DNA from 2 places in the Streptomyces sp. NPDC054872 genome. Region 1 is predicted to be linked to the other one. Evidence: riboswitches for the same ligand, from Rfam matches in the RefSeq annotation. Region 1 holds a riboswitch; the other holds the start of a gene.
What was found. Region 1 has a riboswitch for cobalamin ahead of ACWGIH_RS24660 (ABC transporter substrate-binding protein). Riboswitches for the same ligand answer to the same signal wherever they lie in the genome.
Positions count from the first base shown of each region.

Region 1 (7,669 bases):
CCAACTGGGCGCCGCCACCGCCCTGTTGGAGGACGCCGACGCCAAGCTCAGGTTCCGGGCCGAGCAGATCGTCCGGGGCCGCTGACACGGGCGGCGCGGGGTTCAGGCGCGCAGGAAGCGGATCGACGGGTAGGTCTCCGCCGGGTGTCGCGTGACTTCCGCCCGTACCCCGTACACCTTCGCGATCAATTCCTCCGTGATCACTTCGGACGGTGTGCCCGACGCGTGTGCCGCTCCCTCGCGCAGGACCAGGACGTGGTCGCAGAACATGGCCGCCAGGTTGAGGTCGTGGAGGGCGATCACACTGGTCAGGGGGAGGTCCGCGACCAGGGCCAGGAGGTCGAGTTGGTGGTGGATGTCCAGGTGGTTCGTGGGTTCGTCCAGGAGGAGTTCCCGGGGTGTCTGCGCCAACGCCCTCGCTATCTGGACCCGTTGGCGTTCGCCGCCGGAGAGCGTGTGCCAGGACTGGGCCGCACGGTCGGACAGGCCCGTGCGGGTCAGCGCCTCCCGTACCGCGTCCTCGTCCTCGGGGGTCGGCAGCGACCACGCCCTGCGGTGCGGGATGCGGCCCAGTCGTACGACCTCCTCCACGGACAGCTCGACCTGCGTGGTGGCGTCCTGGTCCACCACCGCCACCCTGCGCGCCACCGTGCGGCGGCCCACGTCCCGCAACGGATCGCCGTCCAGCGTGACCACCCCTGACGTCGGGGCCAGCACGCCCGCCAGGATGCGCAGGAGGGTGGACTTGCCCGAGCCGTTCGGGCCGAGGAGTCCGACCGTGGCGCCGGGGGGCGGCGCCAGGGTCACTCCGTCGATGATGAGGTGGCCCGCGGCTGTCCTGGTCACGCGGTCCGCCCGTAGGCCCGAGTCGGTGTGCGGGGTCATGTGGTCTTCCTCGTGCGGTAGAGGACCAGGACGAACGCCGGGACGCCGATCAGCGATGTCACCACCCCCACGGGGACCTCCTGGGGGTCGAGGACCGTGCGGGCCAGCGTGTCCACCCACACAAGGAACACCGCGCCCGCGAGCGCCGTCACCGGGAGCAGACGTGCGTGCCCGGAGCCGACCAGGGCACGGGCGGCGTGCGGCAGGACCAGGCCCACGAAACCGATGGCGCCCGCGCTGCTGACCAGTGCCGCCGTGAGCAGGGCCGTGGTGGTGAGGAGGAGCAGCCGGATACGGGTCACGTGGACGCCCAGCGTCGCCGCCGCGTCCTGGCCGAACGCGAACGCGTCCAGGGTGCGGGCCTGCGTCAGGCAGACGGCGAGGGCCACGAAGAGCACCGCCGCGCACAGTGCGACGTCCGTCCAGCCCACCCCGCTCAGCGAGCCGAGCAGCCAGAACAGGACACTCCGCGTCGTCTCCGCGTCGCCCGACGTCAGGATCACGAACGAGGTGAGCGAGGAGAAGAGCTGCATCGCCGCCACCCCGGAGAGCACCACCCGGTCGGTGCTCCCGCCCAGGGTGTGGCTGAGCAGCAGCACGAGCGCGAACGAGACGAGGGCCCCGGCGAAGGCGCCCGCCGAGACCGACACCACTCCCCCGCCGACCCCCAGGACGACGATCGCGACCGCGCCCGTGGACGCCCCCGAGGAGACGCCGAGCACGAAGGGGTCGGCGAGCGGGTTGCGCAGGAGGGACTGGAGGACGGCTCCGCAGACCGCGAGGCCCGCGCCGCAGACCGCCGCGAGGAGCGTGCGCGGCATGCGCAGGTTCCAGACGATGCCGTCCCGGATGGGCGTCAGCTTCGCCTCTCCCCAGCCGAGGTGCGCCGCGACCGCCGACCACACGTCGGGTACGGAGATGTCCGCGGGGCCGATGGTGACGGCCACCGCCACGGAGAGGGCGAGGGCGGCGAGGCCGGCCGTCCGGAGCAGGGCGGAACGTATGCCGCCCGGGGCGGCCGTCCTCACTTGGCGAGGCCGAAGTCGAGCAGTGCGGCGGCGACTTGTTCGATGCCGTCCACCGTGCGGATCGTCGGGTTCATGGCCTGGCCGCTCAGCAGCACGTACCGCTTCTTCTTCACGGCGGTCAGGTTCTTGGTGACCGGGTTGGACTCCAGGAACTCGATCTTCTTCTTCGCGCTCTCGGCCGTCTGCGACTTTCGGGTGAGGTCGCCGATGACCAGGACGTCCGGGTCGCGGTCGGCCACCGTCTCCCAGTTGATCTGGGGCCACTCGTCGCGGGTGTCGTCGAAGACGTTCCGCACGCCGAGTTCGCGGGTGATGATGCCCGGGGCGCCGCAGCAGCCGGCGATGTAGGGCGCGTCGGAGTTGGCGAACCAGTAGAGGAGCGACGTGTCGGCCGCCTTGCCGTCCTCGATGGTCTTCGTGGCCTTCGCCACCCGGCCCTTGAGGTCGGCGATCAGCCGTTCGCCGCGCTTGTCGACCCCGAACGCCTTGGCCAGGCCCCGCACTTCGCCGTAGACCGTGTCCATGGTCAGCGTCTTGACCCGCTTGCCGTCGCCGTCGCCGCTGTTGTCCTTGCCCGCGCAGTCGGAGGGCGAGACGTAGGCGGGTACGCCGAGTTCGGTGAACTTGGCGCGGTCGGCGACGCCGCCCTTGCTGACCGTCGCCACGAAGGAGGCGGTGACGAAGTCCGGTTCCTGGGCGAGGACCTTCTCGAAGGAGGGGTAGCGGTCGGCGAGCCGGTCGACCTTGGCGTTGTCCTTCTCCAGGCCCTTCAGCACCGGGTCCGTCCATGTGCCGGTGCCGGCCATGCGGTCCGCGAGACCGAGGGAGAGCAGGATCTCCGTGGAGCCCTGGTCGAGGGAGACCGCTCGCCGCGGCGGCGCCTTGATCTCCGCCTTCTCGCCGCAGGAGGTGAGGGTCAGCGGGTAGCCGGCGGCCCTGTCGTCCGCGGTGGACGTGCCGGGGGTCCCCGATGAGCCGCCGCAGGAGGTCAGGGTGACGGCCAAGGCCGTGGCGAGAAGAGCAGCCGTACGTGCACGACGGGTGGTGGAGGACACGAGATCCCTTGAGTCTCACGGCTCATACGCGGAGCCTGGCCTGCTTCGTCACCTCCGCCGCCCGGTGTGCGGACGAAGGTGCCAGCAGGTCTTCGGACTCGGGGATCGGCCGGGCGGGGCGCCTTCCCAGGCGTCCGTGGACGCCCAGTGGCCGTGGCCCCGCCCGTTCCCCCTCACCGCTGCGCGTCAGTTCCGGATTCGCACCGGATTCCCTGGCCCTGGTGTGGGTTGACTGGCGTGCGCAAGCTATCACGCGAGGTCAGGACGGCTGCTGGGGCCTCGGTGCGCCGCGGTAGGTGCCGAAGGACCACTTGTTGCCCTCGGGGTCGGCGATCGCGAACTCCCGGCTGCCGTACGGCTGGTCCTCGATCTCGCGGATGATCTCGACGCCCGCGGTGCTGAGCCGCTGGTAGAGGTCGTCCACGCGGTCGGTGACGACGTACGCGCCGAAGGTGCCGGGCTTCAGGCACCAGTCCTGGGACTTCTCGTCGTACGAGCCGAGCATGATCGCACCGCCCTCGGGCCAGTCGAGCTCGGCGTGCGCCACGCGGTCGCCGTCCTCGTAGACGGCGGTGCGCAGGAAGCCGACGGTGCCGACCAGGAAGTCGATCAGCGCGGGGGCGTCGTGCGCCTGGAGGGTCGGCCAGACCGCGGGGGCGCGCTCCTCGGAGGCGGGAGTGGAGGCGGGCAGGGGCTGCTGGTTCTGCTTCTCGGTCGTGTTCATGAGTCCTACTCTTCGCCCCCGCCATAGCTCCCGGCTTGGATATTCCGGCACTCTTCGGCCAGCCAGGCGCTGGGGCTCGCACCGGTGTACTGCCGGAAGTCCCGCACCAGGTGGGAGTGGTCGTAGTAGCCGCAGTCGGCGGCGACGCGGGCCAGGTCAGGGGTCGCGCCCGCCGCGACGGGGCGTACGACGGCGTTCCGTGCGCGCTGGAAGCGCATCAGGCGTCCCGCCTGCTTGGGGCTCAGGCCCGTCTCGGCGCGGAAGAGGGTGGTGAGGCGGCGTTCGCTGAGCGCGACGTGCCGGGAGAGTCCGCGCAAGGTGCCCACCCCGCGGTGCCGGGCCAGCCAGGCCCAGGCCTCGCCGACCTCGGGGCGCACGGAGCCGGCGGAGGTGTCGGCGGCCGCGCGCTGCCTCAAGTAGGCGGACAGGGAGGCAAACCGCTCTTCCCAGCCGCCCTGCTCGCACAGCAGCTCCCGCAGTTCGGCGGCGCGGCGCCCCATCACCTCCGCGCCGGGTGTCACCAGCTCACCGGCGAGTTCCGCCGCCGGTACGCCGAACAGGGCGCGGGCGGCCAGCGGGTGCACGGCGAGCTGGATGCCCGCCTCGTGCTCGGGCCGTACGACGTACGCCGGGGACTGGTGCAGGCCGCCGAGGACGATGTCCGTGCGGTCGGCGTCGCGGCCGCCCGCCTGCTCGGGGGTGCGGCCGGTGACGACGGGGCCGTCGAGGGAGAAGATCAGCGTCAGGTACGGGGACGGCAGGCCGCGGTGCAGGCCCGGCCGCTCGCCGAGCGTGCGGTAGCCGACGGCGGACACCACCATGCCGTCGAGCCGCGGGGCGGCCCGCACGAACTCCCGGGAGACGGTCTCCATGCCTTCCAGTATGCGACGGACGGCGCTCCGGAGCAGGCCCGGAATCAGGGCGTGCGTCCATCTCCCCTACCCGCGCGCGCAGGTCCCATGCCCGTTCCGTCCGGTGATGTCGATCATGGGAATCCCTGGCGTGACCTCATACGATGACCCGCCGCTCCGGACGGGGCGCAGACCGCTCTCAGGGGGCACGGAACCATGGCATCAAAGGCAAAGGGCAAGCTGGCCGTCATCGGCACGGCGGGCGCGCTCACCGCGGCCGTTCTGGCGGGGACGGCGCTCTGGCCGAGCAAGGACGCGACGGCCGCGGACGCCTCCGCGAAGACGGCGAGGACGGCGAAGGCCGCGACGTCCGAGCTGAAGCACTGGCCGAAGCCCGTCGCGAAGAAGCTGGGCAAGGTCATCGCGAAGAACGAGGACAAGGGCGCGTACGCCGTCTTCGACGCGGACAACACGACGTACCGCAACGACCTGGAGGAGTCCCTCCTGCCCTTCCTGGAGATGAAGGGGGTGCTGACCCGCAAGTCGATGGACCCGTCGCTGAAGATCATCCCCTTCAAGGACACGGCGAAGCACAAGGAGAGCCTCTACAGCTACTACAACCGGCTCTGCGAGGTCGACGACCAGGTCTGCTATCCGTGGGTCGCGCAGATCTTCTCCGGCTTCACGCTGAAGGAGCTCAAGGGGTACGTCGACGAACTCCTGGCCCACGACAAGCCGATCCCCGCCGAGTACTACGCGGACGGGAAGCTGACGAAGACCGAGGTGAAGCCGCCCGAGTTCTTCACCGGCATGCAGGAACTCCACAAGACGCTGCGCGAGCACGGCATCGAGGTCTACGTCGTCAGCGCGGCCAGCGAGGATCTGGTGCGCATGGTCCTCTCCGACCCCAAGTACGGCTACGACGTGAAGCCCGAGAACGTCATCGGTGTCGGCCTGCAGCTCAAGAACCGCAAGACCGGCGAGGTCACCAGCTCCCGCAAGGAGATCGCGGAAGGCCGCTTCGACCAGAAGAAGCTCGCGGGGCATGAGCTGACGCCGCACCTGTGGGCGCCCATGACCTGGTTCCAGGGCAAGCCCGCGGCCATCAACACGTACATCGACGAGTGGAAGAAGCCCGTCCTGGTGGCGGGCGACACCCCCAAGAGCGACGGGCCGATGCTGTTCCACTCGGCGGACGTGGAGCACGGCGGAGCACGGGTCTGGGTCAACCGCAAGGACTCGTACATGAAGGAGCTGGACGGGATGAAGCGCGAGAACGCCGACCGGCAGCGGGAGCTCGGCCAGAAGGTCACCGCGGACAAGCGGTGGCTGACGGTGGTCCCGGACGAGATCCGCTAGGCGTTCGCGGCTCCGTCCCCGCCCTCCCGCCCCGCGGCGTCGATCAGGCCCGAGGAGATCGCCTCGGTCAGCGCCGCGTGGTCCCGGGCGTTCTGCGCGCTGTACAGCAGCGCGAAGTCCGCCATCGCCCGGTCGAAGGTGTCGCCGCCGCCCAAGTAGGCGGCGATGGCTATCCGGTCGCCGGAGCGGGCGTGGGCGCGGGCCAGGGCCGTGCCGCAGAGACCGGCGTAGGCGCGCAGTTCCGCGGGGGACATCGACTCGACGTCGGCGGAGCCCTTCATGTCGCGCAGTTGGCGCCAGTAGAAGGCACGGCCACGGGGTCCCGTCATCCAGCCGAGGAAGATGTCGCCGGCCGCCTGGAGGAGCCGCTGGCCCGCGACCACCCGGTGGCCGGGGTGGACGTACGGGCCCGCCGGGAGGTGTTCCTCGACGACCGAGCGGACCGCCTCCTTGATCTGGAGGAAGAGCGGGTCCCCGACGTCGCGCCCGGCGAGGAGCACGAGATAGCAGCGGGTGCCGACGCTGCCCACGCCGACGACTTTCCGCGCGGCGTCCACGAAGTGGTAGCGGTCCAGGAGGAGTCGGCGCTCCTCGGAGAGCGTGGAGCGGTAGTCGCCGAAGATCTTGCGGAGCGCGGCGAGGTCCGGGGCGCTCACGGGTTCGATGAGTGGTGGGTCGTGGATGATGCGGCGGACGCCGGGAGCTCCGTCGACCTTCTCGGTCAGCTTGCCGAGCGCCTGAAGACTCGTGCGGCGGCGGGCGCGGTCCATGGCGCTCGCCGCGCGCTTGCGGTGGCCCGCGGAGCCGATGAGCGGCAACAGGTCGCGTGTGTCGGTCCGTTCGTACCAGACGGCCAGTTCCCCGAGTCCGGCAAGACGCCTCATGGAGGTGCGGTACGCCGCCACCGCGGCGAGGCAGGCCGCGCGTGCCGCACCCCGCGGGTGGCCGTTGTCGCGGGATGCCACGGCGACGCTCGCGGCCAGGCGTTTGACGTCCCACTCGAAGGGGCCGGGCCAGGTCTCGTCGAAGTCGTTCAGGTCGAAGAGCAGGGCCCGCTCCGGTGAGGCGAACAGGCCGAAGTTCAAGAGGTGCGCGTCGCCGCAGAGCTGGACCGTCAGACCGGTGTCCCACTGGGCGGCGAGGTCCCCCGCCATGACGGCTGCGGCGCCCCGCAGGAAGGAGAACGGGGAGGCCGCCATGCGGGCGTACCGGATGGGCAGCAGCTCCTGGACGCGGTCCGCGCCCTGCCGATCGAGGACGGCCAGCGGGTCGGCGCGGTCGGCGGAGGGTATCCACACCCCGTGCGAGGAGCGGGAGGCACGCTTGCGGGCGGCTTTGCCCTGGCGGGCACGCTCTTGCGGAGTGGTCATCGCCCCTCGCCCCTCTCCGTCGGCGGCACCCGGCAACAGCCTCCCCTCAGGAGCAGCCAATGCCGCCTCCGGCGCGTACGCATGCCGAGTACGCCGAACGGGTGACCTGACCGGCGGTGTGCCGGTGATGTGCCGGTTGTGTCGGGACCTCAGCTTCCGCCAGCCACCGCCCATGCCGCCACCCTCTTGGCCAGCGCTTCTCCGGCCCGCGTCCACACGAAGTGGTCGAGGCGGGCGCCCGCCTCCCGCACGGAGTACCGCAGGCGGGTGACGCGGGCCGCGGGCACCTTGCCGACGAGGTGGTCCAGGGCGGCCACGGGGGCCCAGGTGTCGCCCTCGACGGAGACCGCGAGGACGGGCAGCGTGAGGGTGCGCAGGGCCGCCTCGTAGTCGTGCG
Region 1 is NZ_JBSGYY010000021.1:6,828-14,496, forward strand. It holds gene ACWGIH_RS24645 (hypothetical protein) at 1-85, shown strand, start outside; gene ACWGIH_RS24650 (ABC transporter ATP-binding protein) at 103-885, opposite strand; gene ACWGIH_RS24655 (FecCD family ABC transporter permease) at 882-1,913, opposite strand; gene ACWGIH_RS24660 (ABC transporter substrate-binding protein) at 1,910-2,968, opposite strand; cobalamin riboswitch at 3,035-3,220, opposite strand; gene ACWGIH_RS24665 (VOC family protein) at 3,228-3,692, opposite strand; gene ACWGIH_RS24670 (helix-turn-helix domain-containing protein) at 3,698-4,564, opposite strand; gene ACWGIH_RS24675 (haloacid dehalogenase-like hydrolase) at 4,760-5,902, shown strand; gene ACWGIH_RS24680 (DUF2252 domain-containing protein) at 5,899-7,272, opposite strand; gene ACWGIH_RS24685 (alpha/beta hydrolase family protein) at 7,422-7,669, opposite strand, start outside.

Region 2 (7,669 bases), on a different contig from region 1:
CCGGAGGAGAAGGCCGAACTGGCGGCGGCGAAGGCAAGGTCGTCCGACGACGCGCAGGTCCCGTCATGACGTGGGTGCTGCGCGGCCTGCGCTGGGTGCGGTGGTACGCCCGGGAGTTGACCGATGAGTCCGCGTACGACCGTTATGTGGAGCACACGCGGAGGACCCATCCCGGGGCATCCGTCCCCTCCCGGCGGGAGTTCGAGCGAATGCGGACGGACCGCCAGGAGTCCGACCCGAGGCAAGGGTTCCGCTGCTGCTGAGCCCGCGCCGACCAGGCACATCGACGCGTCCGGTATCCGGACGGGGGTTCCATAGATCAATCCTCTCGCTTAGATTTCCCGCACGTTAAAGGTGGGATAAGCGAGGGAGCGGAGCCGCGAAGTGTCAGATGCGCCTGAAGTGAGCAGACCGGTGATCACGCCGGTCCGGGTGGTCGTTGCCCTCTGTCTCGTCGCGCCGTTCGTGGCGATGCTCTGGGTGAGCTCCTACGCGAAGGTCGAACCGACCTTCATAGGCATCCCGTTCTTCTACTGGTACCAGATGCTGTGGGTGGTCATCTCGACCGCTCTCACCATGATCGCCTACAAGCTGTGGCAGCGTGACCAGCGCGCCCGCAAGGCCGAGCAGGCCCAGGGGGGTGCGACCCGATGAACGAGCTCGCAGCGGACACGGGCGGCGTCAACGGCATCGCCCTCGCCGTCTTCATCTTCTTCTTCGCCGCCGTCACGGCGATGGGCTTCCTGGCCGCGCGCTGGCGCAAGGCCGAGACCGAGAGCCTGGACGAATGGGGCCTGGGCGGCCGGTCGTTCGGCACCTGGGTCACGTGGTTCCTGCTCGGCGGCGACCTCTACACGGCGTACACCTTCGTGGCCGTCCCGGCGGCGATCTACGCGGCGGGCGCGGCCGGCTTCTTCGCGGTGCCGTACACGATCCTCGTCTACCCGCTGATCTTCACCTTCCTGCCGCGCCTGTGGTCCGTCTCGCACAAGCACGGATACGTGACCACCTCCGACTTCGTGCGCGGACGCTTCGGTTCCAAGGGGCTCTCGCTGGCCGTCGCGGTCACCGGCATCCTCGCCACGATGCCGTACATCGCGCTCCAACTGGTCGGCATCCAGGCCGTGCTCGACGTCATGGGCGTCGGCGGCGGCCCGGACACGAACTGGTTCATCAAGGACCTGCCGCTCCTGATCGCGTTCGCGGTGCTCGCCGCGTACACGTACTCGTCGGGCCTGCGCGCGCCCGCGCTGATCGCGTTCGTCAAGGACGGTCTGATCTACCTGGTCATCGCCGTGGCGATCATCTACATCCCGATCAAGCTCGGCGGCTTCGACGAGATCTTCCAGGCCGCGAACGACAAGTTCTCGGCGGCGAACGACGCGGCGGGCAAGCCCGTCGCGGGTCTCGCGCCGGGTGAGGCCGGGCAGTGGACCTACGCCACGCTCGCGCTCGGCTCCGCGCTCGCGCTGTTCATGTACCCGCACTCGATCACGGCGACGCTCTCCTCCAAGAGCCGCGACGTGATCCGCCGCAACACCACGATCCTGCCGCTGTACTCGCTGATGCTGGGTCTGCTCGCGCTGCTCGGCTTCATGGCGATCGCGGCCGGGGTGAAGGTCGAGAACGGCCAGCTGGCGATCCCGCAGCTGTTCGAGAACATGTTCCCCGACTGGTTCACCGGCGTCGCGTTCGCGGCGATCGGCATCGGCGCGCTCGTGCCGGCCGCCATCATGTCCATCGCCGCCGCGAACCTCTTCACCAGGAACATCTACAAGGACTTCCTCAAGCCGGACGCGACACCCGCGCAGGAGACCAAGGTCTCCAAGCTGGTCTCGCTCCTGGTGAAGGTCGGCGCGCTCGCCTTCGTCCTCACCATGGACAAGACGGTCGCGATCAACTTCCAGCTCCTGGGCGGCATCTGGATCCTGCAGACCATGCCCGCGCTCGTCGGCGGCCTGTTCACGCGGTGGTTCCACCGCTGGGCGCTGCTCGCGGGCTGGGCGGTCGGCATGGTCTACGGCACGGCCGCCGCGTACGGCGTCGCCTCGCCCACCCAGAAGCACTTCGGCGGCTCGTCCGACGAGATCCCGGGCATCGGCGAGATCGGCTACATCGGCCTCACGGCGTTCGTCCTGAACGTGGTGGTCACCGTGGTCATGACCTTCGTCCTGCGCGCCATGAAGGCCCCTGACGGCATCGACGAGACGTCTCCCGGCGACTACACGGCGGACGCGGGCGACCCCGGCGTCGTGGAGGAGCTGCCGCCGGCCACGGTGGGAGCGCCGGGCGGGCACTGAGTCCTCTCCGTACGTACGTGACGCGGGCCGCCGGATCCGACTCCGGCGGCCCGCTGTCGTGTGCGGATCAGGAGGTCTTACGAGGCCTTGTAGAGCCCGGTCCTGACCCGCCCCGCCGCCTTGGCCGCGGAGGAGATCACCAGGTCCTTGTGCGGGCCCGCGTCCACCAGGACGAGCACGCCGCCGACCCGCACCTCGGCCTTGTAGTACCGGGTCTCCTCGTCGTAGTCGTCGCCGCCCTCGTACCGCGTGCTCTCCAGGATCGCCTCGTCGCCGATGCCCGGCAGGTCCTCGGCCACGTGATGCTCCACCACCGGGGCCGCCTCGGTGTCCACGGTGACGCTGGGGCACACCTTGTGGAGTTGTCGGCGCAGTTCGACGTGGCGCTCGGCCCGCGCGTCCGGCATCGAGACCAAGGTCTGGGAGAGGACGGGGTCCCCCTCGTCGGCGATCGCGCCGGGGAAGGGAAGGATCATGTGGCCGGCGCTGGTTCCCCGCATGCCGGACAGCTCCGCGCTCGCCCCGCGGCCGGCCTCGCACCCGCCCCAGTCGCCGCCCCCGTAGTGCTGGTTGAAGCCGCCCGTGGTGCCGTTGACCACCTTGGCCCGCGCGCCGACGGCCTTCGCCGGCAGCAGCGCCGCCTTCAGCTCGGCGTCCGTGAAGACCTTGCCGGGGTCCACGTCTCCGTCGACTCCGGCCGCCGTGGCCGGGGGGCGCGCGGGCTTCGTCTCCGCCTTCTCGCCGCCCTCCCCGCACCCGGTGAGCAGCATCAGCACCACCGCCGCACAGCCCGCGCCCCGCCCTCGCACGCCGTCTCCCCCTGGTCGCCCATCAGTTCGGCGCCACCCTAGGGGATACGCGCGCCGACACAAGATGTGGGGCTGACTCCCAGAGCCAGCACAAGATGTATGCTCGTGCTCGCTGTCGCCGCAGGGGAATCCGGTGCAAGTCCGGAACTGTCCCGCAACGGTGTATGAGTGCGCATTTGTCGTGCTCTCTAGTCCGAAGACCTGTCGACAGCGCATCCGTTCCGACCGGTCCGGGTGCCGACGACGTCCGGGCCTCGTGGAATGGGCTGGTGGACGCGGAGCGCAGCCCTGCCCAGGGCGGGCCCCCGTGTGTCACTCACCCCTCCCCAAGGCCCTGAGCCGAGCGAGGGAGTGCTCCACGTGACCATCGCGCCAGCCGAACCTGCGTCAGCGCAGAACACCGGCGGTCAGCAGACCGCCGACGGCCCAGGAACCGCGCTGCTGCGTACCCTGACCGACCTCACCGCCGACCTCCCCGACGCCGACCCCGGCCGGGTCGCCGCCGCCGCGCTGCGGGGCCGCTCGGCCAAGGCTGATGTGGCGGAGCTGCGGGAGCTTGCGACCGAGGCCGCGGCCGGCCTCATCTCCGAGGACCCGACGTACTCGCAGCTCGCGGCCAGGCTCCTCAGCCTCAGCATCCGGGACGAGGCCGCGTCGCAGGGCGTGCGGTCCTTCTCCGACTCGGTCGCCGTGGGGCACCGCGAGGGTCTGATCGCGGACCGTACGGCCGCGTTCGTCACCGATCACGCGGAGCGCCTCGACGGTCTCGTGGAGGCCGCCCTCGAGGACGGCGCCGACTTCCGTTTCGGCTACTTCGGCCTGCGCACCCTGCACAGCCGCTATCTCCTGCGCCACCCGATCACCCGGCACGTCATCGAGACCCCGCAGCACTTCATGCTGCGCGTGGCGAGCGGTCTGGCCGAGGACGGCTCCACGCGCTCGGTGGACGAAGTCGCCGCGCTGTACCGCCTGATGAGCCGCCTGGACTACCTGCCGTCCTCGCCGACGCTCTTCAACTCCGGCACCCGGCACCCGCAGATGTCCTCCTGCTACCTCCTCGACTCCCCGCTGGACGAGCTGGACTCCATCTACGACCGCTACCACCAGGTCGCGCGCCTCTCCAAGCACGCGGGCGGCATCGGCCTCTCGTACTCCCGCGTCCGCGCCCGCGGTTCGCTGATCCGCGGCACGAACGGGCACTCCAACGGCATCGTTCCGTTCCTGAAGACCCTGGACGCCTCCGTCGCCGCCGTGAACCAGGGCGGCCGTCGCAAGGGTGCCGCCGCTGTCTACCTGGAGACGTGGCACTCCGACATCGAGGAGTTCCTGGAGCTGCGCGACAACACGGGTGAGGACGCGCGCCGCACGCACAACCTCAACCTGGCGCACTGGATCCCGGACGAGTTCATGCGCCGGGTCGCCGCCGACCAGGACTGGTCGCTGTTCTCCCCGGCCGACGTGCCCGAGTTCGTGGACCTGTGGGGCGACGCGTTCGACGCGGCCTACCGCAAGGCCGAGGCCGCCGGGCTGGCCCGCAAGACCATCCCGGCCCGCGAGCTGTACGGCCGCATGATGCGCACCCTGGCGCAGACCGGCAACGGCTGGATGACCTTCAAGGACGCCGCCAACCGCACCGCCAACCAGACGGCGGAGCCCGGCCACACCGTCCACTCCTCCAACCTCTGCACGGAGATCCTGGAGGTCACGGACGACGGCGAGACGGCAGTCTGCAACCTGGGCTCGGTGAACCTCGGCGCGTTCGTGGACACGGCCGCCGGTGACATCGACTGGCAGCGGCTCGACGAGACCGTCCGTACCGCCGTCACCTTCCTCGACCGCGTGGTCGACATCAACTTCTATCCGACCGAGCAGGCCGGGAAGTCGAACGCCCGCTGGCGCCCGGTGGGCCTGGGCGCCATGGGTCTGCAGGACGTCTTCTTCCAGCTGAAGCTGCCCTTCGACTCCCCCGCCGCGCGTGCCCTCTCGACGCGTATCGCCGAGCGCATCATGCTCGCCGCGTACGAGGCGTCCGCCGACCTCGCCGAGCGCAATGGCCCCCTGCCCGCCTGGGAGAAGACCCGCACAGCGCGCGGCGTCCTGCACCCCGACCACTACGGCGTCGAGCTGACCTGGCCGGAGCGCTGGGCGGCGCTGCGGGAACGTATCGCCGCGACCGGTATGCGCAACTCGCTGCTTCTCGCCATCGCGCCGACCGCCACGATCGCGTCCATCGCGGGCGTGTACGAGTGCATCGAGCCGCAGGTCTCCAACCTGTTCAAGCGCGAGACGCTGAGCGGCGAGTTCCTCCAGGTCAACGCCTACCTGGTGGAGGAGCTGAAACGGCTCGGCGTCTGGGACGCCCAGACCCGCGAGGCGCTGCGCGAATCCAGCGGCTCCGTACAGGGCTTCAGCTGGATTCCCGCCGAGGTGCGCGAGCTGTACCGCACCGCGTGGGAGATCCCGCAGCGCGGCCTGATCGACATGGCCGCCGCGCGCACGCCGTTCCTGGACCAGGCGCAGTCCCTGAACCTGTTCCTGGAGACGCCGACCATCGGCAAGCTCTCCTCGATGTACGCATACGCCTGGCAGCAGGGTCTGAAGACCACGTACTACCTGCGTTCGCGCCCGGCGACCCGCATCGCCCGCGCGGCGGCCGGCAAGAGCGCCGAGTCCGCTCCCGCCCCCGTTCCCGCACAGGTCTCGGCCGAAGAAGCCGTCGCCTGCTCCCTGGAAAACCCCGAGTCCTGCGAGGCCTGCCAGTAATGAGCTCCACCACGAACGCCGAGAAGAACCTCCTCGACCCGGGCTTCGAGCTGACCCTGCGCCCGATGCGCTACCCGGACTTCTACGAGCGCTACCGCGACGCGATCAAGAACACCTGGACCGTCGAGGAGGTCGACCTCCACTCGGACGTCGCCGACCTCGCCAAGCTCTCGCCCGGCGAGCAGCACATGATCGGCCGCCTGGTCGCGTTCTTCGCCACCGGCGACTCGATCGTCTCCAACAACCTCGTGCTCACGCTCTACAAGCACATCAACTCCCCCGAGGCCCGGCTCTACTTGAGCCGTCAGCTCTTCGAGGAGGCCGTGCACGTCCAGTTCTATCTGACGCTGCTCGACACCTATCTGCCCGACCCGGAGGACCGCGCCGCGGCCTTCGACGCGGTCGAGGAGATCCCCTCCATCCGCGAGAAGGCCGAGTTCTGCTTCCGGTGGATGGACTCCGTCGAGAAGATGGACCGCCTGGAGACCAAGGCGGACCGGCGTCGCTTCCTGCTGAACCTGATCTGCTTCGCCGCGTGCATCGAGGGGCTCTTCTTCTACGGCGCCTTCGCCTACGTCTACTGGTTCCGCTCGCGCGGTCTGCTGCACGGCCTGGCCACCGGCACCAACTGGGTGTTCCGCGACGAGACGATGCACATGAGCTTCGCCTTCGACGTCGTCGACACCGTCCGCAAGGAGGAGCCGGAGCTCTTCGACGACGCGCTGCAGACGCAGGTCACGGACATGCTCAAGGAGGCCGTCGAGGCCGAGCTGCAGTTCGCGCGCGACCTGTGCGGTGAGGGCCTGCCCGGCATGAACACCGACTCCATGCGCGAGTACCTGCAGTGCGTCGCCGACCAGCGGCTCCAGCGGCTGGGCTTCGCTCCCGTCTACGGCTCCTCAAACCCGTTCTCGTTCATGGAACTCCAGGGAGTCCAGGAGCTGACCAACTTCTTCGAGCGGCGCCCTTCGGCCTACCAGGTCGCGGTCGAGGGTTCGGTCTCCTTCGACGACGAGTTCTAGGGCCTCAGACTGCCGCGAGCTGCGTGGGGCGCGGGGGGCCTCACGCAGTTCGCGGTCGATCCGGCGGTCGTGGACGTACCCGACGAGCGAGGGCGCGGCCAGCAGGAGGAGGACGGCCAGGACGGTCACGTATCCGAGGAATGTGTTCATGTCCTCACTGTCCTGCGCGCCGGGCCCGCGCGTCAGTGGCAGGACTGCCACACACCATCGACTTACTGCCACTCCTGCGGCACACTGGCGACATGCTGAAGGCCGGGACCCTGAAGAACGTGGCAGCCGTGCTGCTCGACGGCGTCAATCCCTTCGAACTCGGTGTCGTCTGCGAGGTGTTCGGGCTCGACCGGAGTGACGCGGGCCTTCCCGCGTACGACTTCGCGGTGGTCGCCGCGGAGAGCGGGCCGCTGAGCAATCACGCCGGGTTCACGATCACCACTCCGTACGGCCTCGACCGGCTCGAAGAGGCCGACCTCATCACCGTTCCCGCAGGCCAGGCGTTCGTGGACCGCGAGTACCCCGAGGACCTGCTCGACGCCCTGCGCCGGGCGGTGGACCGCGGGGCCCGCGTCCTGTCCGTCTGCTCCGGCGTCTTCGTGCTCGGCGCCGCGGGACTCCTGGACGGCCGCCGCTGCGCCGTGCACTGGCGGCACGCCACGGAACTCGCGGTGCGGTATCCGCTCGCCCGGGTCGAGCCCGATGTCCTGTACGTGGACGAGGGGCCGGTCATCACCTCGGCCGGGACCGCCGCCGGGATCGACGCCTGCCTGCACATCGTGCG
Region 2 is NZ_JBSGYY010000004.1:120,272-127,940, reverse strand. It holds gene ACWGIH_RS06420 (carbon starvation CstA family protein) at 1-69, shown strand, start outside; gene ACWGIH_RS06415 (YbdD/YjiX family protein) at 66-263, shown strand; gene ACWGIH_RS06410 (DUF3311 domain-containing protein) at 385-654, shown strand; gene mctP (monocarboxylate uptake permease MctP) at 651-2,300, shown strand; gene ACWGIH_RS06400 (hypothetical protein) at 2,378-3,109, opposite strand; cobalamin riboswitch at 3,209-3,332, shown strand; gene ACWGIH_RS06395 (ribonucleoside-diphosphate reductase subunit alpha) at 3,470-5,872, shown strand; gene ACWGIH_RS06390 (ribonucleotide-diphosphate reductase subunit beta) at 5,872-6,894, shown strand; gene ACWGIH_RS06385 (helix-turn-helix domain-containing protein) at 7,137-7,669, shown strand, end outside.
Region 2: linked by a shared signal. The riboswitch ahead of ACWGIH_RS06395 (ribonucleoside-diphosphate reductase subunit alpha) and the one ahead of ACWGIH_RS24660 (ABC transporter substrate-binding protein) in region 1 are both predicted to bind cobalamin.